DNA from 3 places in the Shewanella sp. 0m-6 genome. Region 2 is predicted to be linked to each of the others. Evidence: predicted binding sites of a transcription regulator. Region 2 holds the regulator's gene; each other region holds the start of a gene.
The links. The regulator NrdR, encoded in region 2, represses ribonucleotide reductase genes. The targets are predictions, from matches to a motif close to AAACACNANATNTNGTGTTT.
Positions count from the first base shown of each region.

Region 1 (4,291 bases), on a different contig from region 2:
CATAGCCAAATATCTTTACCAGGGCATTGCTCCCTCACCTGCTTAACTAGCGACAAAATTGCTGTCAGGTTTGCAGGAAACAGAGGGTCGCCACCGGATAACGATAATCCACGGCGTTTAATACGTTCATCATTTAAGTCATCAATAATACGCTGTTGCATCTGTTCATCAAAAAGGTGACCAGAACAAGGGTTCCAGGTGGATTGGTTATAACAACCACGACATTGGTGCTCGCACCCCGACACGAAAAGGGTCGCACGAGTACCGGGGCCATTAATTACATCTGTCTGATAGTATTGATGATAATTCATATTAAACTCGTTTCAGCTAGAATTTTGCTTTAACTAGAAAACAAAAAGGTGCTGAACACAGCACCTTTTATGTACACAAACCCAATATCTACAGGCTAAGCCATTTGCATGCTAAGCCCCTAGTATTTTTATTATAAATGCTTAACGCGGCGCTTAACTTCTTCTTGCTTACCATAGTTAAACGGTCTTGCATCTGGGCTACCTAAATAACCACATACACGGCGCGTCACAGACACACGGCTTGGTTCATGGTTGCCACACTTAGGGCACGTAAAACCTTTACTAGTACAGCTAAACTCACCGGTATAGCCACAGTCGTAACACTCATCAATAGGCGTGTTAGTACCGTAATATGGCACTCTGCTAAAACTGTAATCCCATACGTTCTCTAACGCTTCTACGTTATTTTGCATGTTAGGGAATTCGCCATAACAGATGAAACCACCGTTCGCTATCTCTGGGTATGGCTGTTCAAAATCAATCTTATCGTAAGGGTTCACTTGTTTTTCAACGTCCAAATGGAAGCTGTTTGTGTAGTAACCCTTTGCGGTAACGCCATCAACCACACCAAATATCTTGGTATCAAGTGCGCAGAAGCGGCTACACAAGTTCTCACTTGGCGTGCTGTACAGGCTGAATGCGTAACCTGACTCTGCTTTCCAGCTGTCGGTGGCTTGTTTCATGTACTTAATAACCGCAATGGCTTTTTCACGTAGCAGTTCGCTGTCGTAAACATGCTCGTCTGTGCCATAAAGCGCATTAATAGTTTCATGCAGACCAATATAGCCTAATGAAATTGATGCACGACCATTTTTGAAGATCTCAGAAACATCATCATCAGCTTTTAGACGCACACCACACGCACCTTCCATATATAGGATAGGGGCAACGCGCGCTTTAACACCTTCAAGACGAGAGATACGAGTGTCCAAGGCCTTACGGGACATGGCTAAACGCGCATCTAAAATACGGTAGAACTCTGCTTCATCACCTTTTGCTTCAAGCGCAATACGTGGCAAATTCAAACTCACAACACCTAAATTGTTGCGGCCTTCATGCACAAGCTCACCATCTTGCTCAAAGGTTCCTAAGAAACTACGGCAACCCATCGGCGTCTTAAATGACCCTGTCACCTTCTCAACTTGTTCATAGTTAAGAATATCTGGGTACATACGCGTGGTAGCGCACTTAAGTGCCAACTGCTTAATGTCGTAGTTACAATCGCCGGTTTTATGGTTAATGCCATCGCGAATAGCAAAAACAAGTTTTGGGAATACCGCTGTTTTACGATTTTTACCTAAACCTGCAATACGCACTGTCATCATAGACTGCTGAATTAAGCGTGATTCCCAAGAGGTACCTAAACCGAAACCAAAAGTCACAAATGGGGTTTGACCATTTGCAGTATGTAGTGTGTTAACTTCATACTCTAATGACTGAAATGCATCGTGACACTCTTTTTCAGTTTGCGCAGTGGCAAACGCTTTTGCGTCGGTAATGCCCCAATTAAGCGCTACCTGGTAGTGCTTGTCGTAACTCTTCGCCACAAAGGGTGCCAATACCTCATCGATACGGTTAATCGTTGTACCGCCATAGATGTGGCTTGCCACTTGCGCAATAATTTGTGCGGTCACTGCAGTCGCGGTAGAAATTGACTTCGGGGTTTCAATTTCAGCATTACCCATCTTAAAGCCCTGAGTTAACATGCCGCTTAAATCAATAAGCATACAGTTAAACATCGGGAAGAATGGCGCGTAATCTAAATCGTGGTAGTGGATCTCACCAGACTCATGTGCGGCAACGACATCTTTAGGCAAAATGTGGCATTTTGCATAGTGCTTAGCCACGATACCCGCAAGCAGATCGCGCTGAGTTGGGATCACTTTAGAGTCTTTATTAGCGTTCTCATTCAACAAAGCCGCATTGCTTTGCTCAACTAAACCACGGATCTCTTTATTCAAGCGGCTGCTAACTTCACGATTGATATCTCTATCGTGACGGTATTCGATGTAAACGCGCGCCAAAGATTTATACGGCCCTTCCATGAGCAAGTTTTCAACGGTGTCTTGCAGATCATGGATATTAACTTCTGCTAACTGCGAAACACTTTCTCTCACATTTTCCGCAATCTGTTGTGCATATTCAGCGCACTCAATACCTGCCGAGTTAGCAGCTGCTATCACGGCGTCTTTAATCCTTGTTTCGTCAAAAGGCGTACGGTAACCATCCCGTTTAATAACCACTGGCATTGTATAAATCCTCTTCAGCTCGCTCATCAAAGCAACACTATATATAGTGCTACTTTTTCAATAAATCACAATATGTGGCGCATTAAGCTATAAAATAACGATAAGTACTTTGATCCAGATCATCATTTTAAAAGAGGAAGACAATAAGAAAACAGTTCTGCCTACAAAGCCACTGATCTCAAATTATGGCCTTGACGAACTCATGTAAGCGGGCTAGTGACAGTATAATTTAGGTATAAATTGTGGATAAAAATAGGCAGGTAAAATTCTTTATTCATTACGTGTGCCGCAACTTATTGGAAGCTTTAAAAAAGGGCGAGCGACAAGTAGCAATTGATCCTTCTCTTGCAGAAAGAATCCAGCTCAAAATGTATTCTCAACTACAAAAGTAAAATCACACATAGATAAATACTAATGCCTTTTGGCTAATGCAAGGTAGCTATTGAGCTGACCATTTTCTTGCTGATGTTCGCCAGTCATTGCAGCGAGCTGCATCAACGATTTCAACCCTTGATACTGGTTCTGTTGCACTTCCGTCAATGGCCTTTCAGATTGTAACAAGTCAGTAATTTGGCTCGAAACCCGGTTAGCCTTTTGTGCAACTAAAGGAGATTGCGATACATCCATTGCCCCCATGACCCACTTCGCGTTGTCTAGCAGCTCGGCAAGCTCTCGGTCTTGTTCGCTATTGGTTAACATACTGCGCTGTTCATCAATAAAGTCAGATAAAGGCTGCACTTCTGCTGGCGGGATGTCGAAACCGCTATTAGATAATCGGTTGAGCTGGCCTTCGCTGAGAATGCCATCTTGATAAAGACGTTGAATAAGGGACGGTAATTGTGCCGAAGTAAATTGGCCTCCTTTGAAGAAATCGTTAGCCATCGCCTCGATTTTCTGTGCTCTTTCTGCACGGCCAGATAATACCAGCGTATTATCATTTTTTGTCAGCTCCGTCGTTTCAGCTTGAGGCGCTGTCGCTCCTAGTGCAGCGACAGCCCCAGCACCGCCAACATTTGACTGGCCACTATTAACGCCATAAGTGTCTGATACCTGAGCATTACTATTAACTGCATTGCTGATACTGCTGAGTGGATTCATCGTCAAAAAGCCGGCGTAAAGAGAGTATAGGGATCTCTAAAGCATTTAACGTGCCGACTTGTTAACTAGAAAATCAACTGGTCATTTTTGCGTCAACGCATGGGTTAAGGACAAACATAACGTTCTAAGTTGTTCAACTTGCTCCGGGTTCATATCAACCTTTGCTAACAAGGTTTGTTTGAGCGCCAAGGCTTCAAGCTTAAGGCTATGACCGGCATCGGTTAACGCTATCACCTTTTTACGCTCATCGGTTTCATCAGCCAGTCGCTTTAGAAAACCTTTAGTCTCAAGTCGCTTAACGATAGGGGTCAACGTCCCCATATCGAGCCGGGTCGATTGTGATACCAGCGTCAAGCTTACTCTGTCTTGTAGCCATAATGACTGCATGACTAAATATTGTGGGTATGTCAGCTCATATTGCTCCAATAACGGACGGTAAGCTCTCATTAAGGCGTTGTTAGCCGTATAGAGCGCAAAGCAGACGTTATCAGAAAGACAATTGTTAGACGTGTCGTTTGAGTCGTTGTTGGTCACTGCTACTACACTTAGGCAAGTCAAAATTTTACTAATTTTAACTCACATCAGGTGTCAAAACTAGCTTACACCACTTTTATTTGCGAGCAATTATTTTGC
Region 1 covers NZ_JBRIMD010000016.1:82,472-86,762, reverse strand. The annotation lists gene nrdG (anaerobic ribonucleoside-triphosphate reductase-activating protein) at 1-311, opposite strand, end outside; gene nrdD (anaerobic ribonucleoside-triphosphate reductase) at 443-2,560, opposite strand; gene ACVBJC_RS13425 (hypothetical protein) at 2,972-3,658, opposite strand; gene ACVBJC_RS13420 (MarR family winged helix-turn-helix transcriptional regulator) at 3,740-4,192, opposite strand.
Region 1: the regulator NrdR is predicted to act here: its motif matches at 2,593-2,612, upstream of nrdD (anaerobic ribonucleoside-triphosphate reductase).

Region 2 (4,291 bases):
TCGGCCGCTTCGATTGAAACGGTAAAGTTAGTCGAAAACTGGGCATTGTTGTTAGTGACCATCAAAGGTAAGTTAAGCTGCTGACAGCGCGCTTTAGTCAATGTTTGGCAGATAAGGCCACGGCCAAATGTCGCCATGAAATTCACAGCTTCAGGCGTCACCATGTCGGCAGCCATGATCAGATCGCCTTCATTTTCTCTGTCTTCGTCATCCATCAAGATCACCATCTTACCTAGACGAATATCTTCGATGATCTCTTCTATACTATGTAACGCCATGTTCAGACCTTTATTTTTCTCACTGTATTCTAAGTTACATGCGTCAATAACGATGAACTTAAACCAGTATCTAATGTAATGATTATTCTTGATTGTATATAGACTTGATTAAGACAAATTTAATCGTCAAATCCGCCTTAAGCCAGTCTTTATCGTAAAAAACCTGAGCGAGCTAACAATTCCATAGTCACTTCTGACTTGGGGCTGCTCTCTTGCTCTTGGGTGCCGTAACTCATTAGCCTTTCTAAATGACGGGCTATCAAGTCCACTTCAATATTAACGTTGTCGCCGGCCTTCAAATCCACTAAGGTCGTTTCACCTGCAGTGTGCGGTACTATGGTCAGCCTAAATCTATGCCCTTGCACTTCATTAACGGTTAAGCTCACACCATCGATTGTAATTGAACCTTTATGGGCGATATAGCGGCCCAGTTCTACAGGTGGTGTTAGCCAAAACTCAATCGCTTGGCCCCGAAACTGTCTGTCGTCCACATGGGCAATACCATCAACATGACCACTGACCATATGCCCACCTAAACGGGTTGTGGGGGTAACGGCTTTTTCAAGGTTAACGGCTTTTCCAACCTGATAATGAGAGAACCCCGTCAAATTGACTGTTTCGGCTGAAATATCTGCCACATAACCGTCGCTCATTAACTCAACAACGGTTAAACACACACCATTGGTGGCAATACTGTCGCCAAGTTTAACATCTGACAAATCCAGTTTTCCGCTGGCGACGGTTAAACGAATATCATCACCACGGCGCTGCACTTTTCTTAAGTGACCAACTGACTCAATAATCCCAGTAAACATAAACTAATTACTCACTCTTAACGTTAAGCGGGTGTCTTTACCCACTTTGCGCTCATCGATTAGGTTGAGGCGCGGTATGTCCATCATGGCTTGAAAATCATCTAGCGCGAGCAAATTACGCCCATGAGAGCCTAAGATTTTCATCGCTTGATACAGCACGATTTCATCTGCAAGCTCTTGGTTAACAAAGGCCCCTGCGAGTGTTGCCCCAGCTTCAACGAGTACTGAGTTACAACTCTCCCCCAATAAACCCAACAAGGCTTGCAGGTCAATACGAGAATCAACCGCGGGCAAAATTTGATGAGTCACATGAGCTGGCCAAGCTGCTTTCACATTCTCGGGGTACGCGATTGTCGACACCAACAAAATTGGGCTTGTTGTGTTAAATAAGTTTAGCTCAGCGCCAAGGCGTGCTTGACTGTCTAATACTACCCGCAGTGGTTGATGAATTTCTGCTGGGGCTAACTGGTGTGCAAGCGAGCCTAATTCGCTATGACGCACATTGAGGCTCGGATCATCAGCAAGTATCGTCTCAACACCTGTGACCAATGCACAATGGCGCGCACGAAGCCGCTGAACGTCGCTGCGCGCTTCAGGTCCCGTTATCCATTTTGACACACCATTAGACAGCGCAGTCTTACCATCGATACTCGCAGCAAGCTTAACCGTGACCCACGGCAAGCCTTTCTCCATTCGCTTTAAAAAGCCTAGGTTAACTTGCTTCGCTTCTTCGGTCATCAAGCCCACATCGACTTGAATGCCAGCCTCTCGCAGCATGGCAATGCCACGACCAGACACTTGTGGATTGGGGTCGGTAACGGCAATGACAACACGGCTTACACCGTGCTCGATTAATGCTTTAGCACAAGGAGGCGTACGGCCATAGTGGCTGCAAGGTTCTAGCGTGACATAGGCGGTAGCCCCTTTGGCATCGATTCCAGCCATATTTAAGGCGTAAACTTCGGCGTGAGGACCGCCAGCACGAATATGGTAGCCTTCGCCAACAATTTCGCCATCTTTGACGATAACGCTGCCAACACAAGGATTTGGACGAGTGGTGTAAATGCCCTTTTGTGCCAATTCAATGGCCAGGCTCATCATTTGACTGTCTTCGATAGACCACATAATGGCGGCAATTCCGATTGTTCGATTGTTTGAGGACTAAGCGGTTGGCTTAGCCCATGTAGCATAGGTTATTTTTGCAGTTTAGCGATTGCATCACCAAACTCTGAAACATCTTCAAAGGCACGATAGACAGAAGCAAAACGAATATAGGCAACTTTATCTAAGTTGACTAAGTGGTCCATCATCAGATTACCTATCATTTCTGATTTAACTTCACGCTCACCCGTCGCGCGTAAAGTCGATTTAATCTTAGTTAATGCCTGTTCAATTTGATCCATAGACACAGGTCTTTTCTCTACGGCTCTTAACATGCCACCACGTAATTTTTCTTCATCAAACGGCTGGCGACTGCCATCTTGTTTCACTACGCGAGGCATCACAAGCTCGGCACCTTCAAAGGTAGTAAAACGTTCATGGCATTGAACACACTCTCTACGTCGACGAACCTGATGGCCGTCAGCGACTAATCGCGAATCAATCACTTTTGTGTCAGTTGCGCTGCAAAATGGACAATGCATTTAGCCTCCGGTTAGAAATTAGGTAGTTTCACTCACTGAATTTAGCAAAACCTCAGAAAGTAGGCTCGAATCAAAAGTATGCTCGAATAATAACAAAAATGGCCGCATAAATGCGGCCATAGGAGTCTACCTGATTAAACGCTTAAGGTTAACCGTAAACAGGGAACTTAGCGCACAATTCCAGAACCTGACTCTTAACCCGTTCGCTAACGGCAAGATCTGAAATGTCATCTAAGATGTCACACATCCAGTTAGTTAACAGCACCGATTCTTCTTCACCAAATCCACGACGGGTAATTGCAGGTGAACCTATACGCAGACCAGAGGTCACAAATGGTGAGCGAGGGTCGTTTGGTACAGAGTTCTTGTTAACGGTAATGTTAGCATTGCCAAGAGCGGCATCAGCATCTTTACCTGTGATGTCCTTGCTGATTAAATCAAGCAAGAATAGGTGGTTTTCAGTACCACCAGATACCACATCATAGCCACGTTCAATGAACGTACGCGCCATCGCTTTAGCGTTAACAACCACTTGCTCTTGGTAAGTCGTGAACTCAGGGTCTAGTGCTTCTTTAAATGCAACGGCTTTAGCAGCAATAACGTGCATTAAAGGACCACCCTGGCCGCCTGGGAATACCGCAGAGTTTAGCTTTTTGTAGATATCTTCATCGTTAATCGCAGATAGAATCAAGCCGCCACGTGGGCCAGCTAGTGTCTTATGCGTTGTTGTTGTCACAACGTGAGCGTGTGGCATAGGGCTCGGGTAGATCCCCGCGGCAACTAAACCTGCAACATGCGCCATATCAACAAACAGGTATGCACCTACTTTATCAGCGATTTCACGGAATTTACCCCAATCAACAATGCCCGAATATGCGCTGAAACCCGCAATAATCATCTTAGGCTTGTGCTCAAAAGCAAGACGCTCAACTTCAGCGTAATCAATCTTACCTGTTGATTCATCGATACCGTACTGAACAGCATTGTATAGCTTGCCAGAGAAGCTCACATGAGAACCGTGAGTTAAGTGACCACCGTGGGCTAGGCTCATGCCTAAAACGGTATCGCCACCTTGTAGCAATGCCATAAACACAGCTGCGTTTGCTTGTGAGCCAGAGTGTGGCTGAACGTTAGCGTATGTAGCGCCAAATAGCTCTTTAGCGCGCGAGATAGCTAATTCTTCAACGATATCTACATGCTCACAACCACCGTAGTAACGCTTACCTGGGTAACCTTCAGCGTACTTGTTAGTTAGCTGTGTACCTTGAGCTTCGATAACACGAGGACTAGTGTAGTTTTCTGAAGCAATGAGTTCGATGTGCTCTTCTTGACGACGCGTTTCATCTTCAATTGCTGCAAATAGTTGTGGATCGTAATCCGCGATATTCATATCTTTTTTCAGCATTACTCACTCCAGCTGTAAAATTCTTCTAGTAGGGTTGCGCGGTATGATACAGCGCATTCGATCACAATCCCAGTATTTACAACATGAAATTACTTGCATTTCTAGATGAGAGAGTTTCGTAAAAAGCACTAATCGGTATAAATAACCACC
Region 2 covers NZ_JBRIMD010000023.1:28,927-33,217, reverse strand. The annotation lists gene ribBA (bifunctional 3,4-dihydroxy-2-butanone-4-phosphate synthase/GTP cyclohydrolase II) at 1-278, opposite strand, end outside; gene ACVBJC_RS15825 (riboflavin synthase) at 428-1,093, opposite strand; gene ribD (bifunctional diaminohydroxyphosphoribosylaminopyrimidine deaminase/5-amino-6-(5-phosphoribosylamino)uracil reductase RibD) at 1,097-2,218, opposite strand; gene nrdR (transcriptional regulator NrdR) at 2,287-2,736, opposite strand; gene glyA (serine hydroxymethyltransferase) at 2,885-4,141, opposite strand.

Region 3 (4,291 bases), on a different contig from region 2:
AACGCGCTACGTTAACTGACTGCCCAAGAAACATAGGCTCTAGCATTGCGTTGTTAGGAGTTTGACAAAATGTTGAATAGGCCATTTTTCTATCTTCCGATAATGGGGGCTAAGCCCCCTTAAATTAACGTTTAATACTAATGATTAACTCTTGGGTTAAATCTTACATGCGCCGCCAGCGCAACTGTCATCTTCTTTCTCAATGGCAGTGATATCGTCATGACTATCTGAAGCCCCATCACGAGTATTGTGATAGTAAAGTGTCTTCACACCATATTTGTAAGCGGTTAATAAGTCTTTCAATAGTACCTTCATGGGTACTCTGCCACCCTCAAATCGAGTCGGGTCGTAGTTAGTGTTAGCTGAAATAGACTGATCGACAAATTTCTGCATCAATCCTACCAACTGCAAATAACCATCGTTATTAGGCATTTGCCATAATAACTCGTAGCTATACTGATATTTTTCAAAGTCAGGTACAACTTGCTTTAGCTGGCCATCTTTACTCGCTTTAACACTAATTAAACCGCGTGGTGGCTCAATACCGTTAGTAGCGTTAGAGATCTGTGAAGAGGTCTCTGATGGCATTAGCGCTGACAGGGTAGAGTTACGTAGACCGTGTGTCTTGATCTCTTCACGTAATGTTTCCCAGTCTAGATGTAATGGCTCGTCGCAGATCTTATCTAGATCACGCTTGTAGGTATCAATCGGTAAAATACCCTTAGCATAAGTTGTTTCATGGAACGAGGGGCAAGCACCTTGTTCTTGAGCAAGCTTCATAGAGGCTTTCAATAAATAGAATTGAATCGCTTCAAAAGTCTTGTGGGTAATGCCGTTAGCAGAACCGTCTGAGTAACGTACGCCTTCTTTTGCTAGGTAATTAGCGAAGTTAATTACGCCAATACCCAGTGTGCGGCGGTTCATCGATGCTTTTTCAGCAGAGATGATTGGGTAGTCTTGATAATCAAGTAAGTTATCGAGTGCACGCACGGCAAGATCAGCTAGTGGCTCAAGCTCCTCTAACTTCTTAATAGCACCTAAGTTCAATGCTGATAGTGTACAAAGTGCAATCTCACCGTCTGGATCGTTAATGTTATTTAACGGTTTAGTTGGCAAGGCAATTTCAAGACACAAGTTAGACTGACGTACAGGCGCAACCTTAGAGTCAAATGGACTATGAGTATTGCAGTGGTCAACGTTTTGAATGTAGATCCGGCCAGTCGAAGCGCGCTCTTGCATCATTAATGAGAACAGCTCTACAGCTTTTATCTGTTTTTTACGAATGCTGCTATCAGCTTCATATTTAAGGTACAGACGTTCGAACTCTTCTTGATCTTCAAAGAATGCATCGTACATTCCTGGCACATCTGATGGGCTAAATAAGCTGATCATACCACCCTGAATTAGGCGCTGATACATCACCTTGTTGATTTGAACGCCGTAGTCTAAGTGACGAATACGGTTATCATCAACACCACGGTTATTCTTTAATACCAATAGTGATTCAACTTCAAGATGCCACATTGGATAGAATAGGGTCGCTGCACCACCACGTACGCCGCCTTGAGAACAAGACTTAACCGCTGTTTGGAAGTACTTATAAAATGGTAAGCAACCTGTGTGGAAAGCTTCACCACCGCGAATAGGGCTACCTAGTGCGCGAATACGGCCTGCATTGACACCAATACCAGCACGTTGAGATACATACTTAACAATTGACGATGAGGTCGCGTTAATTGAATCTAGGCTATCGCCACATTCAATTAGAACGCATGAACTGAACTGACGAGTTGGCGTACGTACACCTGCCATGATAGGTGTAGGCAGCGAAATTTTAAATAATGAAGTTGCATCATAAAAGTCTTTAACGTACTTAAGGCGCGTCTCTTTGGGATACTTTGCGAATAGGCAAGCTGCAACCAAGATATACAGGAACTGAGCACTTTCATAAATTTCGTGGCTAACACGGTTTTGTACAAGATACTTACCCTCAAGCTGCTTTACAGCGGCATAAGAGAAGTTCATGTCTCGCCAGTGATCGATATAGGTATCAAGAATTTCAATCTCTTCTTGAGAGTAATCTTCAAGAATGTGAGCATCGTACTTACCGAGCTCAACTAAATTGACCACGTGGTCATAAAGCTTAGGAGGTTCAAACTGGCCAAAGGCTTTCTTACGTAAATGGAACACAGCAAGACGTGCAGAAAGGAACTGATAATCAGGTGCTTCTGGTGAAATTAAGTCAGCTGCTGCTTTAATGATAGTCTCATGGATGGCTTCAGTTGCAATGCCGTCGAAAAATTGCAGGTGAGAACGGAGTTCTACTTCTGATACAGAGACATTATTAAGTCCCTTTGCCGCCCATTCAATAACGCGATGGATTTTGTCGAGATCGATAGTCTCACGTTCGCCACTACGCTTTGTGACTGTCATATTGCTATTCATTAAAGATAGACCTTGATTTTTATATTTATGAAAGTGACCAGTTCAGGTTCACCCTACGTTTCCCTGTAAACAAACAGTTTTTAACCGTAAAAACGGAGAGTTCCTTTTTGTTGACACAAACGACTAAATAGTGCCTGTTATTGTCACTCACACACAATATATGGTGTTTTGAGATTCAATAGCTACAAGATAGTGAGGTTATGGTATTTTTGCAAGTGGGAATTTATTGGACAAGTTGTGGATATCTTGGGGGTAATTGAACCTGTTAGTAATGGCTAACCCTTAAAGCTTGTTTTGATTTGATTTCCTCGGTGAAGAGTAATATTTGAGCAAATAAAAATGATCGATAAGATCGCTGCTAACTTGTGCGATCCTAACCGATCATTTGAGTACTTTTTTATGACGCTTAATAACTTAATTAACAAAGATTTTAAAGCAGCATATAAAGGGTGAATACGCTAGCGCTTATAGCAAAAAAAATCGGCTAAGCTGTCACCGTTTTCAAAACTTAAGTCAGCAGGCCAAAGACTCGGTTCGTCATCTGGTCCGATATACCCCCAGGCCGCTAAACCTGAGATCATATTCGCCGCCTTAGCAGCGATAAGATCACGTTCAGCATCGCCTAAATAAAGAATATGCTCAGGTAAAACCCTAAGCTGCTGTGCTGCTAACAGCATAGGAGCTGTATGGGGCTTTGAATGTTGAGTGGTATCGCCGCTGACCACAGCAGGCATTTTTGCTGTTAAACCGAGTTTATCTAGTAGAGGCCTTGCAAAGCGCGCTGGCTTGTTGGTGACGACCCCAAAGGGGATTGACAGCTGGCTAAGCGTGTCCAGTAACCTATCTAACCCCTTAAATAAATCGCAATTATCTCCGTTGATCAGCTCATAATTGTCGAAAAGAGATTGCTGTAATGAAGGAATGCTTGCGTCATCAATGGCGGGGATGGCAGCTTTAATCATTGCGATACTGCCATGTGAGGCGCTCGCTCTAATGGCTTCAAATGGCACACGACTGTGACCATTCGCGGCTAAAGCCATATTAAGTGCCTCAATCATTTCTGGTGCCGTATCAGCGAGTGTGCCATCTAAATCAAATAGCACACCTTTAATAGTAAGTGCCTGTGCTTTAGTCATTTTTAACCGTAGCTATCATGTAGTTAACTTCAAGGCTCTTGGTGTATCTGAAGATGTCAGTAATAGGGTTATAGGTAATACCCACAGCATCTGTACAAAATAGCTCGGCGTTATCAGCCAAACCAATTAACTCTGATGGTTTGATAAATTTATTATGATCATGTGTGCCAACAGGCAACATCTTTAATAGGTATTCAGCACCTAGAATGGTTTCAACATAGGCACGGATGTTGCGGTTAATGGTTGAGAAAAACACAAAACCACCTGGTTTAACCATATCGGCGCAAGCTTGAATAACAGAGCTAGGGTCAGGAACATGCTCAAGCATTTCCATGCAAGTGACGACATCATAATGACCACGGTGTTGGTCTCTGTGTGCTTCAGCGGTATTTTTTACATAGTTAATCTCGACGCCTGTTTCTAGTGCGTGAAGTCTGGCGACATCAAGTGGTTCATCACCCATGTCTAGGCCAGTTACGTTAGCGCCAATTTTTGCCATGCTTTCAGACAAAATTCCGCCGCCACAGCCGACATCGAGAATTTGTTTACCAAAAATGCCGCCTGCTGTTTGGTCAATATAGTTAAGGCGAAGTGGATTTAAGTTATGCAGTGGCTTAAATTCGCCGTTAGGGTCCCACCAAGTGGCGGCCATTTTCTCAAACTTCGCGATCTCTTGTGGATCAACATTATTATGTGTTTGCACTTAAATT
Region 3 covers NZ_JBRIMD010000002.1:20,926-25,216, forward strand. The annotation lists gene nrdB (class Ia ribonucleoside-diphosphate reductase subunit beta) at 1-85, opposite strand, end outside; gene nrdA (class 1a ribonucleoside-diphosphate reductase subunit alpha) at 157-2,445, opposite strand; gene ACVBJC_RS01730 (HAD family hydrolase) at 2,904-3,581, opposite strand; gene ubiG (bifunctional 2-polyprenyl-6-hydroxyphenol methylase/3-demethylubiquinol 3-O-methyltransferase UbiG) at 3,574-4,284, opposite strand.
Region 3: the regulator NrdR is predicted to act here: its motif matches at 2,595-2,614, upstream of nrdA (class 1a ribonucleoside-diphosphate reductase subunit alpha).